2 regions of the Alteromonas alvinellae genome follow, and region 2 is predicted to be linked to the other one. Evidence: predicted binding sites of a transcription regulator. Region 2 holds the regulator's gene; the other holds the start of a gene.
The links. The regulator FliA, encoded in region 2, starts transcription of late flagellar genes. The targets are predictions, from matches to a motif close to CTAAAGNTNNNNNNNNNNNNGCCGATA.
Positions count from the first base shown of each region.

Region 1 (7,023 bases), on a different contig from region 2:
GTGGAACTAGCGTTGCGAATTACGAAGTAATGCAAAACTGCGCCCGAATTGTTGCCGGTAATGATAAAACGCGCATTGTGGTAGTGAGCGCTGCTGCAGGTGTAACCAATCACCTGGTAAGCTTAGCGCACACACCTATGACGCAACAGCAAATTGAAGAGACCTGTCAGGCCATTATCAATATTGAGCTTGCCATTCTTAACAAGTTGAAAGATAAAGACGCGGTTGAGCCAAAACTCAACGACTTGTTAGATGAAATGCGAAGCTTAGCGTTTCACGAAGAAATCCTTCACCGTGATGATTTAAAAGATCAGCTGCTTTCAATGGGTGAGCGGATGTCATCGCTGATGTTCTCTTCCGTGCTTGCAGAGCAGGGCGTAAAAACCATGAACTTTGACGTACGTAAGGTGTTACGTACGGACAGTGAGTTTGGAGAAGGTGCGCCGCAAATCGAAGAAATCGAAAAGCTGTCTAAACAATTGCTGGCACCTGAAATTAAAGACGCGATAGTGGTTACTCAAGGCTTTGTTGGTGCTGACGAGGAAGGCCGAACTACAACGCTAGGTCGTGGTGGTTCTGATTTTACGGCGGCGCTACTTGCTGAAGCGCTTGATGCTGAATCGTGTGAGATTTGGACTGACGTAACAGGGGTGTACACAACTGACCCGCGCATCACGCCAGCTGCTCATCCGTTACCTGAACTCAGCTTTGAAGAAGCGGCGGAAATGGCCACCTTTGGTGCCAAGGTACTACATCCTGCCACTATGGAGCCTGCACTTCGCAAGGACATTAAGGTGTTTGTAGGCTCTAGTAAGGAGCCAGAAAAGGGCGGTACATGGATTGTGCGTGATTGTGAGCACGAACCACCGTATCGAGCTATTACTCGCCGTAAAGAGCAGGTAATGGTGACAGTGAAAACTCCGAAGATGATGTATGCGCAAGGCTTCCTACAGCAGGTATTTGCCATCATCGCTAAGCACAAGCTAAGTGTTGATTTGGTTACCACATCAGAAATCTCGGTATCTTTTACCCTTGATAACCCTGCAAACTCTGTGGCTCAGCGACTAAACAAAGAAACCATTGCTGAACTTGAAACTATCTGTGATGTGAAAGTAGAAAAAGGTTACGACCTTGTCACCGTTGTAGGTAACAACATGCAAACCGCTGTAGGTGTTTCTAGCAAGATTTTAGCTGCGGTTTCAGATTTCAACCTTCGCATGATTTGCTTTGGCGCCAACCCTCACAACCTATCGTTCTTGGTCAACGAAACCGACAGTGACGATGTGGTTCGCAAGCTTCATACGGCATTGTTTGAGTAATCAAATATCAGACTAAAAAAAACGGCCGATATTGAATCGGCCGTTTTTGTTTTCTTTAACGTGTGAGGATCACACTTTAAACTGTCTAATAGACTGCTGTAGCTCTTCAGCAAGGCGAGCCACTTCATGGCTTGATTCAGACGTCTGCTGTGCACCAACGGTTGTCTCTTCAGCAATACTCACAATAGTTTCAAGCTTTTCGCTGATCTCTTGTGATACCGTATTCTGTTCACGAGCTGACTGTTCAATTTGAGAGCTCACGTCATGGGCTTTGTGAACCGCATCGGTAATGATATCCAACGCTTGTGTGGCTTTTTCTGTTTGCGCAACACATGCGGCGGTTTGATCTTTACCTTGATTCATCACCGACACCGCTTTTTCCGCGCCTGCTTGAAGCACTTCAATCATGGCATTAATTTCTTGTGTCGATTCTTGTGTACGGCTAGCTAGGGTTCTTACTTCGTCTGCAACAACCGCGAAACCCCGACCTTGTTCACCCGCGCGAGCAGCCTCAATAGCAGCATTCAGGGCCAATAGGTTGGTTTGATCGGCAACACCGCGAATAACGTCAAGAATACCACCAATGCTTGCACTGTCTTGATGAAGCTTGTTGATAACATCCGCCGCTTCTTGAACATCACGAGACAAAATTTCAATAGTGTTCTTGTTCTCTAACGAGATTTGACGAACGTTTTCGGCCTCAGCATCTGCATGGCGAATCTGGCTAAGCGTATCTTCTGCGTTCTGAACAACCAGCTGCGACGTAGAGTGCATTTCTGTGGTTGCTGTTGCCACTTGGCCAATTTGAGATTTTTGATCCTGAATTGAATGGGTAGTTTGCGCCGTTACCGCAGATGTTTGCTCTGAAGCTGCCGCCAATTGTTCTGCACGAACGTTAATGGCTGTAATGAGCTCCTTAAGGTTTCCAATAAGCGTATTACAGTTTCGAGCTAAAAGACCAAATTCGTCTTGTGCAGAATCATCTAAGCGGTGAGTAAGGTCACCCGATGAAGCCACCGTAAGTAGTTCATTTACGCGATAAAGCGGACGTGTGATAGCGCGAACGGTTACGTATCCAATGAAGGCCGCTACAGCAATCGAGATGATAACGACCACAATAACGAACGTGTTGCCTGTTGTAATGGCGCCATTAACTTGGTTTTCTATGTGAGATGCTTTTTTATCTGCAAGATTCAGAAGGTTTTCAAGCGCCACAACCCCCTGCGTGATGTTTGCATCAGAAGCATTAAGTGCCTGTTCAGCATCATTTCTGCGCTCTAGGCGATCTACATGAAGCTGCACCACGCCGTCGTTAGCTTTAATCGCATTGATGGCGTCGTTAACCAAGTCGTTAATGTCATCAAGAGTACCAGAAGCATCGCGTCCGCCCGCAGTTTGCATCATGTCGCTTAATTGCGTGACCACTTTCTCGACAACCAAATCAACTTCGTTGCCTAGCGTCTGCGAACGAACCAGTGTCTCTGTTTTAATGTACTCGTATGAAACCGTTAGCAAAGAAAGCAGCGACGTCTCAAGTTGGCCGCCGATTTCTGCCGCACGTCGGAGGTTAGAGTCGCGCTGAACAGCGTCTAAGTCTGAGAAGTCTAGAAGGTAGGTAGAAGCATCGTCGGCGTTGTCTTCCGCGTCACCAAGTCGGTCTTGAATACTATTGCGCAGGTCGAGGTACATTTGATGGTTTTTGTACATCGCTTCTACGTTGGTGACATACGCTTCATAAGATTCTCGTACAGTATTCAGCGTACTCTTTAGTTCAGGCTCGTTATTAACTGCCTGCGCCAGTTTCTTATATTCACTCTCAAAGGTATCTTTGGCAGAGTTAAAAGATGCTCGTTTGTCTTTTAAGCCATTTAGATCTTCTTCAATGTAGCTTTCGAAGGTCAGTCGTCCCATGTTTAGAAAGCTTGCTTTTAATGCGTTACTGCCTGCTACGGTGGGAAGCGCAACGTCGTTTACTTCTTCTGTCGCAGAGCCTATAGAATTGAGGTTGTATAGCGAAACAACACTTATGACGATTAGAAGTGCACTAATCGATACAAATCCCCCGATTACGCGTGTGGCTACCGTTAATTTCATCGGAACTCCTGGATGAGTGTTTTTTGTTTTTATCCCTAACGATATTACCCGTCTCAGCTAACAAAATATAGCGGTTGTATAAGCGTATTTGCTCATGTAATGAGAGGGGATAACGAAACATCATCGTTACTATCACAAGTAAGTGTATCGGCTACAACAACTTAATGTTTATTTTAATTAGCACTTAAGTGCTAATGTTTTCACTGGTACAACCAGTTGGGGTGGGAGAAAAGTCTCCTCATTTGCGCTTTTCCAGCCCAATGATGTGTTGAAATGAGATATTACGCCGAGACGCTAACGAGCGATGATGTGTTTAGGTTTAGTAGCGTCATACTTTGTCCCCACACGTAACCCGTATCTAAGCCAATAAACCGAGAACTATTTGTCTCGCCAGACAGAGCAGCCCAATGCCCAAATACTACTCGTTGATCATCGCCAAGCTTTTTATTCTCAACCTCAAACCATGGTCTTAGCGTGCTACTGGTGCTGTGTGATACCGCACCAGGGTGAGACTTATTTTCAAAATCGAGTGTGCCGTCTGTATGAACAAACCGCATGCGGGTACAGGCATTCACAATAAAACGCAGTCGCTCGTCACCTTCAAGATTATCTGACCAGTTGTCTGGTGTATTCCCGTACATGCTGGATAGAAACGTAGCGTAATCATCGGATTTTAGGATGTTGCTAACTTCATCACTCAGTGAAATGCACTTATCGATAGACCATTTAGGATAGAGCCCAGCATGGACCATTACTGATTGTTCGTCTAATTTCATTGCCAGCGGAAATTGACGCAACCAATAAATAAGTTCGGTCAAGTCTGAAGCATTGAGTAATGGCGTTAATTTGTCTGATTTTTTGGCTTTACGGATATCGTTAACAACGGCGAGTAAATGTAGGTCGTGATTACCCAATACGCTGCTAAATTGACTGCCAAGTGATTTCAGAAAGCGTAATGTGTTTAACGAATCTTCTCCTCGTGCAACCAAATCACCGACGGCAAGCAGTTTATCGTTCGTCTCGTCAAATTCGACTTTATCTAATGCGCGGCGAAGACCGTCATAACAGCCTTGAATATCGCCAATGACGTAGGTGTTACCTTTGGACATAAAAACCTTAATGAAGAATGCTTGGAATGGCTAGGCGAAATACTTTTACAGGAACGCGGAAACGCTCGCCGCTCTCTAGTTCCATTACATAGTAGCCTTCCATATTGCCAACCGGAGTGTCAATGACTGCTCCGCTGGTATAGTCAAAATTTTCACCTGCCTTCATTATTGGCTGTTTCCCAACCACTCCATCGCCCTCTACTTCTGACGTTTTACCGTTAGCATCGGTTATCTTCCAGTAGCGACTTAGCAGCTGTACCGTATGCTCACTATTGTTTTCAATAGTAATGTGGTAGGCGAATGCAAACTGCTTTGAGTCAGAGGGGAGGTGGTCAGGAAGGTGACGGGTTTTCACCCGCACCTTTATATCAAGTACATCCATAGAGAAAGTTATTGCTCTTGTTGGTGCTCTTTCGCCGATACAGCGTTGGCTATAGTGGCAAAATCGTTAAGCGATAGCACTTCTGCGCGAGAAGTTGGGTCTATCCCTAATTCACGGATTTCTTCCTCACCTAAGCTGTCTTTCAGTGAGTTGCGAATTGTTTTGCGGCGCTGATTGAAAGCTTGGGCACAGACACGTTCCAGCGTGTTCACTGATTCAACATCAACGGGTGGAGATTGATGCGGTACTAGCTTTACAACGGCAGAATCTACTTTCGGTGGTGGCTTAAAAGCACCGGGCGGAACGTTCAGTACAGGTATAACGTGGCAGTAATACTGCGCCATTACTGAAAGTCTGCCGTAATTTTTAGAGCCTGGCCCCGCGGCTAGTCGATTAACCACTTCTTTTTGAAGCATAAAGTGCATGTCTTCAATACAGTGAGCATGGTCAAAAAGATGGAACATTAGCGGCGTAGAAATGTTGTAAGGCAAGTTACCAAAGACCCGCAGCTTCTTGTCTTTTATTGGCATCTCTTTGCATAACGCGCCGAAATCCATCGTCATCGCATCTTGTTCAATTACGGTGAGTTTATCGCCGTTAAATGGATGGTGACGTAGTCGTTTGGCAAGGTCTCGGTCTAGCTCAATAACGGTAAGTGCGTCTACTTCTTCACAAACAGGGTCTGTTAATGCACCTAAACCAGGTCCTATTTCTACCAAGTTTTGTTCATTCTTTGGCGCGATTGCGGCAACAATTTTTCCTATCACGTACTCGTCGTGAAGGAAGTTCTGTCCAAATCGCTTTCTGGCCGTATGGCCTAAGTGTGTTTTACTCATTGTTGATGATGTGCAAGCTCAATGGCTTTTTCCAATGCTTTTCTGAAACTACCGGCGTCGGCCTCACCTGTACCTGCTAAATCTAATGCAGTACCGTGGTCGACTGAAGTGCGAACAAAAGGTAACCCTAACGTGATATTCACCGACGCCCCAAAACCCTTATATTTTAGCACGGGTAAGCCTTGGTCGTGATACATCGCTAGCACTACATCGGCATTTTCTAAGTATTTAGGCTGAAATATAGTGTCAGCAGGCAGTGGACCTGTAATATTTAAGCCTTCTTCCCTAAGCTCATTAAGTGCCGGAATAATAGTGTGAATTTCTTCAGTGCCAATATGACCGTCTTCACCTGCGTGTGGGTTTAGACCACATACATAAATGTGAGGCGTTTTTATGCCGAACTTCAGCTTCAAGTCAGTATTAATTATATGAATAACTTTGTGCAGTCGCTCGCGGGTTATTGCTTTTGCTACATATTCAAGGGGGATATGTGTCGTAGCTAGTGCCACATTCAGGCCTTCCGTTGCTAGCAGCATCACCACGTCAATCGTGTTGGACTGGTAAGCGAAAAACTCTGTATGGCCGCTGAAAGAAACCCCCGCTTTGTTAATGATACCTTTGTGTACAGGACCAGTCACAACGGCATCAAAGTCACCGTCAATATTGGCTTGGCACGCTTGACGTAAGGTTTCAACCACATAAAGCCCGTTTTCACTATCAAGGGTTCCGGGGATAACGTCAGCGGTTTTGTCTATCTGCTTTATAAACAACGAACCCGCAGCTTGTATCTGCGGGTTATTTGCATCGTAATCGATTAGCGTTAACGGAAGCCCTAAGGCGCTCGCTCGTGCTTTTAGCATGTCGCCATCGGCAAACACGACAAGCTGGGCTTGCCATGTTTCTTGGGCCAGTTTAATGATCAAATCTGGCCCGATACCTGCCGGCTCTCCCGGTGTTATTGCTATTTTAATTGGTGTGCTCATGAATAACTTTTTATTAAGATTCGACTACTTCGACGTAAGCGGCATCGCGCATCTCACGTAACCAGTTTTCGGTTTCTTCTGAAAATTTACGGTTGAAGATAAGCTGATATGCTTTGTCTTCTTTACGCTTATCCGTTGCGTCATCCATGCGGCGGTCGATAAGTTGAATTAAGTGCCAGCCGTGAACTGTGCGTACTGGGTCGCTGTACTCTCCAGGCTCAAGCTGAGACAACGCATCTTTAAACTCTGGTACATAATTGCTTGGGTCAGACCAGCCTAACTCGCCACCTCGAAGGGCAG
Region 1 is NZ_CACSIH010000203.1:3,696-10,718, forward strand. It holds gene lysC (lysine-sensitive aspartokinase 3) at 1-1,319, shown strand, start outside; gene ACX5KA_RS14565 (HAMP domain-containing methyl-accepting chemotaxis protein) at 1,389-3,413, opposite strand; gene ACX5KA_RS14570 (symmetrical bis(5'-nucleosyl)-tetraphosphatase) at 3,695-4,522, opposite strand; gene apaG (Co2+/Mg2+ efflux protein ApaG) at 4,530-4,904, opposite strand; gene rsmA (16S rRNA (adenine(1518)-N(6)/adenine(1519)-N(6))-dimethyltransferase RsmA) at 4,913-5,740, opposite strand; gene pdxA (4-hydroxythreonine-4-phosphate dehydrogenase PdxA) at 5,737-6,723, opposite strand; gene surA (peptidylprolyl isomerase SurA) at 6,737-7,023, opposite strand, start outside.
Region 1: ACX5KA_RS14565 (HAMP domain-containing methyl-accepting chemotaxis protein) is a predicted target of FliA. The motif match lies at 3,559-3,585, and genes of this name have one in related genera.

Region 2 (7,023 bases):
CTTCTTGATATGCTAGCCAAGCAGCATCCGAAACTTGTGGAAGGATTAGTACCAGACATCCTTCCGTTAAGTACGGTAGTGAAAGTGCTGCAAACCTTATTGTTTGAGGGCGTGCCTATTCGCGATATGCGTACTATTGTACAAACGCTTAGTGAGTACGGTACACGTAGCCAAGACCCAGATGTACTGGTGTCTGCAGTGCGTATTGCCCTTAAGCGTCTAATTGTCCAAGAGATTACACAAGGGGCAAAAGAGATACCTGTCATAACCTTGGCGCCAGAGTTGGAACAGATGTTGCACCAGTCACTTCAAGCAGGTGGCGAAGATGGCGCTGGCATAGAACCAGGTCTGGCAGACAAGCTGCAGAAATCATTGCAGCAAGCCAGTCAGCAGCAAGAGTTAGAGGGAGAGCCTGCGGTACTCCTTACATCTGGCATGTTGCGACCCGTTCTGTCTCGCTTCTTAAAGTATTCTGTTGTTGGGCTTCATGTTCTTTCATACCAGGAAGTGCCTGACGACAAACAAATAAAAATAGTCAGTTCGGTCGGTCAATAATCTGACACTGGGTGATTGGAGAGGTTGCAATGAAAATTAGACGTTTCTTCGGCAAAGATATGCGTGAGGCGTTAAGCCAAGTTAAAGCTGAATTGGGCAGTGACGCTGTGATCATGTCAAATCGGAAGGTCGCTGACGGCATCGAACTTGTAGCAGCCTACGACAAAGAGCCGGAAGCCAAGCTTTTTACGCCTAAGGCGGCTGCGCAAACCGCTGCTAAAACACCTGGTCAAAAGGCAGTGCCTAGCCTAAGCGAAATTATTGGTGACGACGGCCCTGACAGCTTAAAAGCATTGCTTGAAAAGCAACACAGTGGAACTAATAGTGTGGCGAGTCCCGCGAAATCTAATCAACCAATGACAACAAACGCTAAGCACGCCAATGAAATTGCTTCGCACTTAGACTTTTCAGAGGCGTTTATTGACGATATAGAAAATCAATCATTTGGTGAAGATACTGTTAGTCAACACGCTTTCCCAGAACATCAAGCTTCAAGCATAGGCGAAACGCCGGTATCTCAGTCGGCAGAACTTGCACAAATCAAAGAAGAGTTAGCTTCACTTCGCGACGTATTACAGTATCAAGTTGCCGACTTAATGGAAGCGAAGAACAAGCGTCAAAAACCTGTTCATCAATACCTAGTCACGCGATTAACTGATATGGGGTTAAGTAGCGCGCTAGCAACACAGCTTTTAAGTTATACACCGGCCCACTACAACGAACGTGACGCATGGGTTTATCTTCTTAACCTATTGGCTAATCGCATAAATGTTACTGGTAACGATATACTTAACGCACAAGGTGCTGTTGCACTCGTAGGGCCAACGGGTACGGGTAAAACAACCACTGTTGCAAAGTTAGCCGCTCGCTATGCGCAGAAATACGGTGCAGAGTCGGTGGCTATGATAACCATTGATACGTATAGAATTGCAGCCTATGAGCAGCTAGCGACATACGGAAAAATTATTGGCTGTACTGTGCGAAAAGCGCAAACTAGTGAAGAACTTGCAGATTTATTGTTCCAACTTCGCCATAAGCGACTAGTATTGATTGATACAGCAGGTTTTAGTCAACGTGATAGTCGATTAATTAAGCAAATTAAGCAGTTCGACAACGGCCAAATGCCAAAAGTAAAAAAATATTTGGTAGCGCAAGCTAATACGCAATACCCTGCTTTGCAGAGAATTATTCAAGCGTATGATGATATTGAACTAAGTGGCTGTATTTTCACAAAGTTAGATGAGTGCTACTCTTTGGGAGAGGTGCTTAGTGCAGCAGTTGAATACCAACTTCCGGTTAGTTATGTCACCGATGGTCAAAAAGTGCCTGAAGACATTAAGATTGCAGAAGCGAAATCTTTGGTTTCCGCTGCTGCAAAGCTTTATAAAAAGTACGGTTTGAATCATACTAGTGGTAACAACGCAATTAAAACAGCATAAGCAGTATGATTGACGATCAAGCGAGTAGCTTAAGAAAAATGAAGCAATCACGGTTAATCAAAGTAATCGCCGTCACTGGTGGTAAAGGTGGCGTAGGTAAAACGAACATTACACTTAACACCGCTATCGCGATGGCGAAGCAGGGTAAGCGAGTAATGGTTCTTGACGCCGACCTTGGCCTTGCCAACGTAGATGTGATGTTAGGGCTAAGGGTTGAGAAAAATCTATCTCATGTACTCTCTGGAGAATGCACGTTGGACGAAGTGCTAGTGACCGGTCCTCACGGCATTAAGATTGCGCCTGCCACATCAGGCACGCAGTCAATGGCAGAGCTTTCACCAACGCAACACGCTGGTTTAATCAGAGCGTTTAGCGAATTACGGTCTCAGATAGATGTGCTTATTGTCGACACCGCGGCAGGCATATCAGATATGGTATTGAGCTTCTCAAAGGCCTCACAAGATATTATGGTCGTCGTATGCGATGAGCCAACATCTTTAACAGATGCCTACGCACTAATAAAAATTCTTAACCGCGAGCACGGTGTTTTTCGTTTTAAAGTCGTAGCCAATATGGTGCGCGATGTGCGTGAAGGTCAGGAATTATTTAGCAAATTAAGCAAAGTGACAGGGCGTTTTCTCGATGTTGCACTAGAATTAGTGGCGACAGTGCCCTTCGACGAGAATATTCGCAAGGCGGTGCGCAAGCAAACGGCTATTGTTGACGCCTTTCCAGGTTCTCCGGCAGCAGTAGCGATAACTAAGTTGGCAAGTAAAGCACTTACGTGGCCAATTCCAGCGCAGCCCGGTGGCCACTTAGAATTTTTCATTGAACAATTAGTTGCAGAAAAAGCCGTAGGAAGTCAGCGTTGAACAGCAAGGCAGCCGCTTATCAACAACAAACAGATAAATCGCAGTTAGTCGAAAGACATGCGCCTCTGGTAAAGCGAATTGCGCATCATTTGATTGCGCGACTGCCTGCCAGCGTACTTGTTGATGACCTTATTCAATCAGGCATGATTGGGTTGCTAGAGGCCGCTCGAAACTTTGACGGCTCTAAAGGCGCAAGTTTCGAAACCTTCGCAGGAATTCGAATTCGTGGTGCCATGCTCGACGAGATACGAAAAGGTGATTGGACCCCGCGTTCTGTTCACCGTAACGGCCGCGCCATAACGGAAGCGATATCTCAAGTAGAGAGCGAGACAGGGCGCGATGCACGAGATTCAGATATTGCTGACAAGCTTAACGTAAGCTTGCAGGATTATCACCAGATGCTTAATGAAGTAAATGCCGGAAAGCTAGTGGGTATTGAAGATTTAGGTGTGTCGGAAGATGTTATTACTACTGAACAAAGTAGAGGCAGTGACGCACCGTTAGAAGATTTAATGCAGGGTGCTTTTCAAAAAGCGCTTGCCCATGCAATTACGACATTACCTGAGCGAGAAGCGATTGTACTTTCACTTTATTACGATGAAGAACTAAACTTAAGAGAAATAGGCGAAGTTCTTGATGTAAGTGAGTCGAGAGTCAGTCAAATTCATAGTCAAGCCATGTTAAAACTCAAATCACGAATGAAGTCGTGGCAAGCTGACGAAGAATAGAGATTAATAACAATTAACCCCTCACTGGAGGCTATTTTGGACAAAAGCATGAAAATTCTCGTGGTCGATGACTTTTCTACCATGAGACGAATCATCAAAAACCTGCTAAAAGATTTGGGTTTTGCCAACATCCAGGAAGCGGATGACGGAAGCACTGCATTACCTATGTTACAACAGGGCGATTTCGACTTTGTTGTGACCGATTGGAATATGCCTGGTATGCAGGGCATCGATTTGCTTCGCGCTATAAGAGCAGACGATAAGCTTAAGCATTTGCCTGTGCTTATGGTTACTGCGGAAGCGAAAAAAGAGCAAATCGTTGCAGCGGCGCAAGCAGGTGTAAATGGTTACGTTGTAAAGCCGTTCACAGCAGCAACACTAAAAGAAAAATTAGATAAAATATTCGAACGTTTAGGTTGATCCAGACGCTCACCAGATAAATGAGGTTTACTGGATGACAACGAATGTAAACGTTCCAATATCGTTAGAGGAAGCAAAACAACTTGTCGCCTTTCTTGAAGAAGGCGATAAGACTTCAGCTAGCGCACTACTTGAAGCCGTCTCAATGAAAGAAAACGTTGAGTTGTTTGCTGAAGTAGGTAAATTGACGCGTCAACTCCACGACGCGTTGAATAACTTTCAAATAGACGACCGCATCAAAAATTTAGCTACAGATGACATTCCTGATGCGCAGTCCCGCCTTACCTACGTAATTGAAGAAACTGAAAAAGCTGCTAATACTACTATGGATGCCGTTGAGGCGAGCATGCCGATAGCAGAAATGCTGTCGGAGCGGATCGAAAAGGTCATGCCAGAGTGGAAGAAGCTTATGAATCGCCAAATCGAACTTGGTGAATTTAAGGCTTTATGCGCAGACTTAGACGAATTATTGGAAGAAGGTTCGGCTCAGTCAGCTAAACTTACACAATTGCTTACCGAAGTTTTGATGGCACAGGGCTATCAAGACTTAACAGGGCAGGTTATTCGTCGCGTTATCGACCTTGTAAAAGAGGTAGAAGATAGTCTTGTAAACATGCTTACCATGTTTGGGGAACGCGACGGTACAGAACACACTAAACCATCTAGCGTTAAGGCCGATAAGGTTGATGGTGTAGAGGCGGAAGGCCCAATCATTGATGCTGATCAACGGGACGATGTCGTTTCAGGTCAAGATGATGTAGATGATCTTCTGTCTAGCTTAGGTTTTTAGGGGAGCGGGCGCATGTCGTTTGATGTTGACGAGGATATATTACAGGACTTTTTGGTTGAGGCCGGAGAGATACTTGAACAATTACAAGAACAGCTCGTTGATCTTGAGAACAATCCTGAAGACGCGGATTTATTAAATGCAATTTTCCGTGGCTATCACACAGTAAAAGGCGGAGCGGGCTTCCTTTCTCTTACTGAGTTAGTTGAAATTTGTCACGGTGCCGAAAACGTTTTTGACGTAATGCGCAATGGCCAAAGAACGCTAACACCTGAATTAATGGATATTATTTTGCAGGCCACGGATGTGGTCGTTGAAATGTTCGAGCGCGTAAAAGCGCGCGATCCATTGGAGCCTGCAGATGCGCATCTAGTGGACGTTTTACACAAATTAAGCCGCCCAGAATCTCCAGATGAAAACATATTCGAGAACGCCAGTACGCCCGCTGCCGAGCCAGAGGTGGTTGCTGAAGAGCCCGAGTTAGTTATAGAAGAGCCTGCGCCTTCAACGACGGACGTGGGTGACAGTAGCGGTGGTATTGACGAAATAACTGAAGATGAGTTTGAGGCACTTCTCGATGAACTTCATGGCTCTGGTGCGCCAGGGCAGTCAGCACCAGCAAAAAGCGAACCTGCTAAGTCACCAGTGCCGGCGGCGAGTTCTGATAGCGATGATATTACCGACGAAGAGTTCGAAGCACTGTTAGACGACCTTCACGGAAAAGGTAAATTTGGCGGTGAAGAAAAAGCGGCGGCTGCGCCAGCTCCAGCATCTGCAACGCCATCTTCATCAGCAACCAGCGCAGGTGACGAAGAAATTACCGACGATGAATTCGAAGCGCTACTTGATCAGTTACATGGTTCTGGCCAGGGGCCGACTAAGCAGGGCGCGGCGACAACGTCGCCAGAGCCTCTTGTAGATAAAGCAGCAACAGAAGCTGTTCAGAAAGCAAAACAAGCTGCGCCAGCCGCGCCTAAAGCGACACCAGCGCCAGCCAAAACAAGCGCTCCTGCTGCGCCCAAAGCAGCACCTAAAAAAGATGATAAGAAAGCGAGCCCAGCAGCACCTCCTGCAGAGACCACTGTACGTGTAGATACTAAGCGCCTAGACCAAATAATGAATATGGTCGGTGAGCTAGTTTTGGTTAGAAATAGACTCATTAGCTTAGGTATCAATAGCAACGACGAGAGCATGTCAAAAGCTATCGCCAACTTAGATGTGGTAACGGGTGACTTGCAAGGTGCGGTAATGAAAACCCGCATGCAGCCTATCAAGAAGGTGTTTGGTCGCTTCCCTCGTGTTGTTCGAGACCTCGCAAGAAGCTTAAAGAAAGAAATTACCTTAGAGCTGGTCGGTGAAGAAACCGATTTAGATAAAAACTTGGTTGAAGCTCTGGCCGATCCCCTAGTGCATTTGGTGAGAAACTCCGTCGACCATGGTATTGAGATGCCGGATGACCGCGCTGCAGCGGGTAAACCGCGCATGGGTACGGTTCAGCTATCGGCATCTCAAGAAGGCGACCACATTCTTCTTACTATCGAAGATGATGGTAAGGGAATGGATGCCGAGAAGCTAAAAGAGATCGCTATTAGTCGTGGTGTACTAGACGCGGATGCTGCAGCACGAATGTCAGATGTTGAAGCGTTCAATCTTATATTTGCACCAGGCTTTTCCACTAAAACTGAAATTAGTGATATTTCTGGTCGTGGTGTGGGTATGGACGTGGTTAAGACCAAAATTAACCAGCTTAACGGTACGGTTAATATCGATTCGCAGCTAGGAAAAGGCACGCGACTGGATATTAAAGTTCCGCTAACGCTAGCCATTCTACCCACATTAATGATTGTTGTAGGAAAACAGACCTTTGCGTTACCATTAGGTGCGGTGAACGAAATAATAAATATGGACATCAAGAAGACCAATACGGTCGATGGCCAATTAACAATGATAGTTCGTTCAAAAGCAATTCCTTTGTTTTTCCTTGGCGAATGGCTAATCCGAGGCCCCAAAAATATCGATAAAGAAAAGGGGCATGTTGTTGTAGTACAAATTGGTACACAGCAAGTCGGGTTTGTCGTAGACGCGCTGATAGGCCAGGAAGAAGTGGTTATCAAACCGTTGGATGCATTGTTGCAAGGAACGCCTGGTATGGCGGGAGCTACAATTACGTCAGACGGTGGAATTGCACTAATTTTAGATATTCCGAGCCTGCTAAAACGGTA
Region 2 is NZ_CACSIH010000021.1:1,662-8,684, forward strand. It holds gene flhA (flagellar biosynthesis protein FlhA) at 1-555, shown strand, start outside; gene flhF (flagellar biosynthesis protein FlhF) at 585-1,994, shown strand; gene ACX5KA_RS01435 (MinD/ParA family protein) at 2,000-2,866, shown strand; gene ACX5KA_RS01440 (RNA polymerase sigma factor FliA) at 2,863-3,594, shown strand; gene cheY (chemotaxis response regulator CheY) at 3,631-4,014, shown strand; gene ACX5KA_RS01450 (protein phosphatase CheZ) at 4,049-4,804, shown strand; gene ACX5KA_RS01455 (chemotaxis protein CheA) at 4,817-7,023, shown strand, end outside.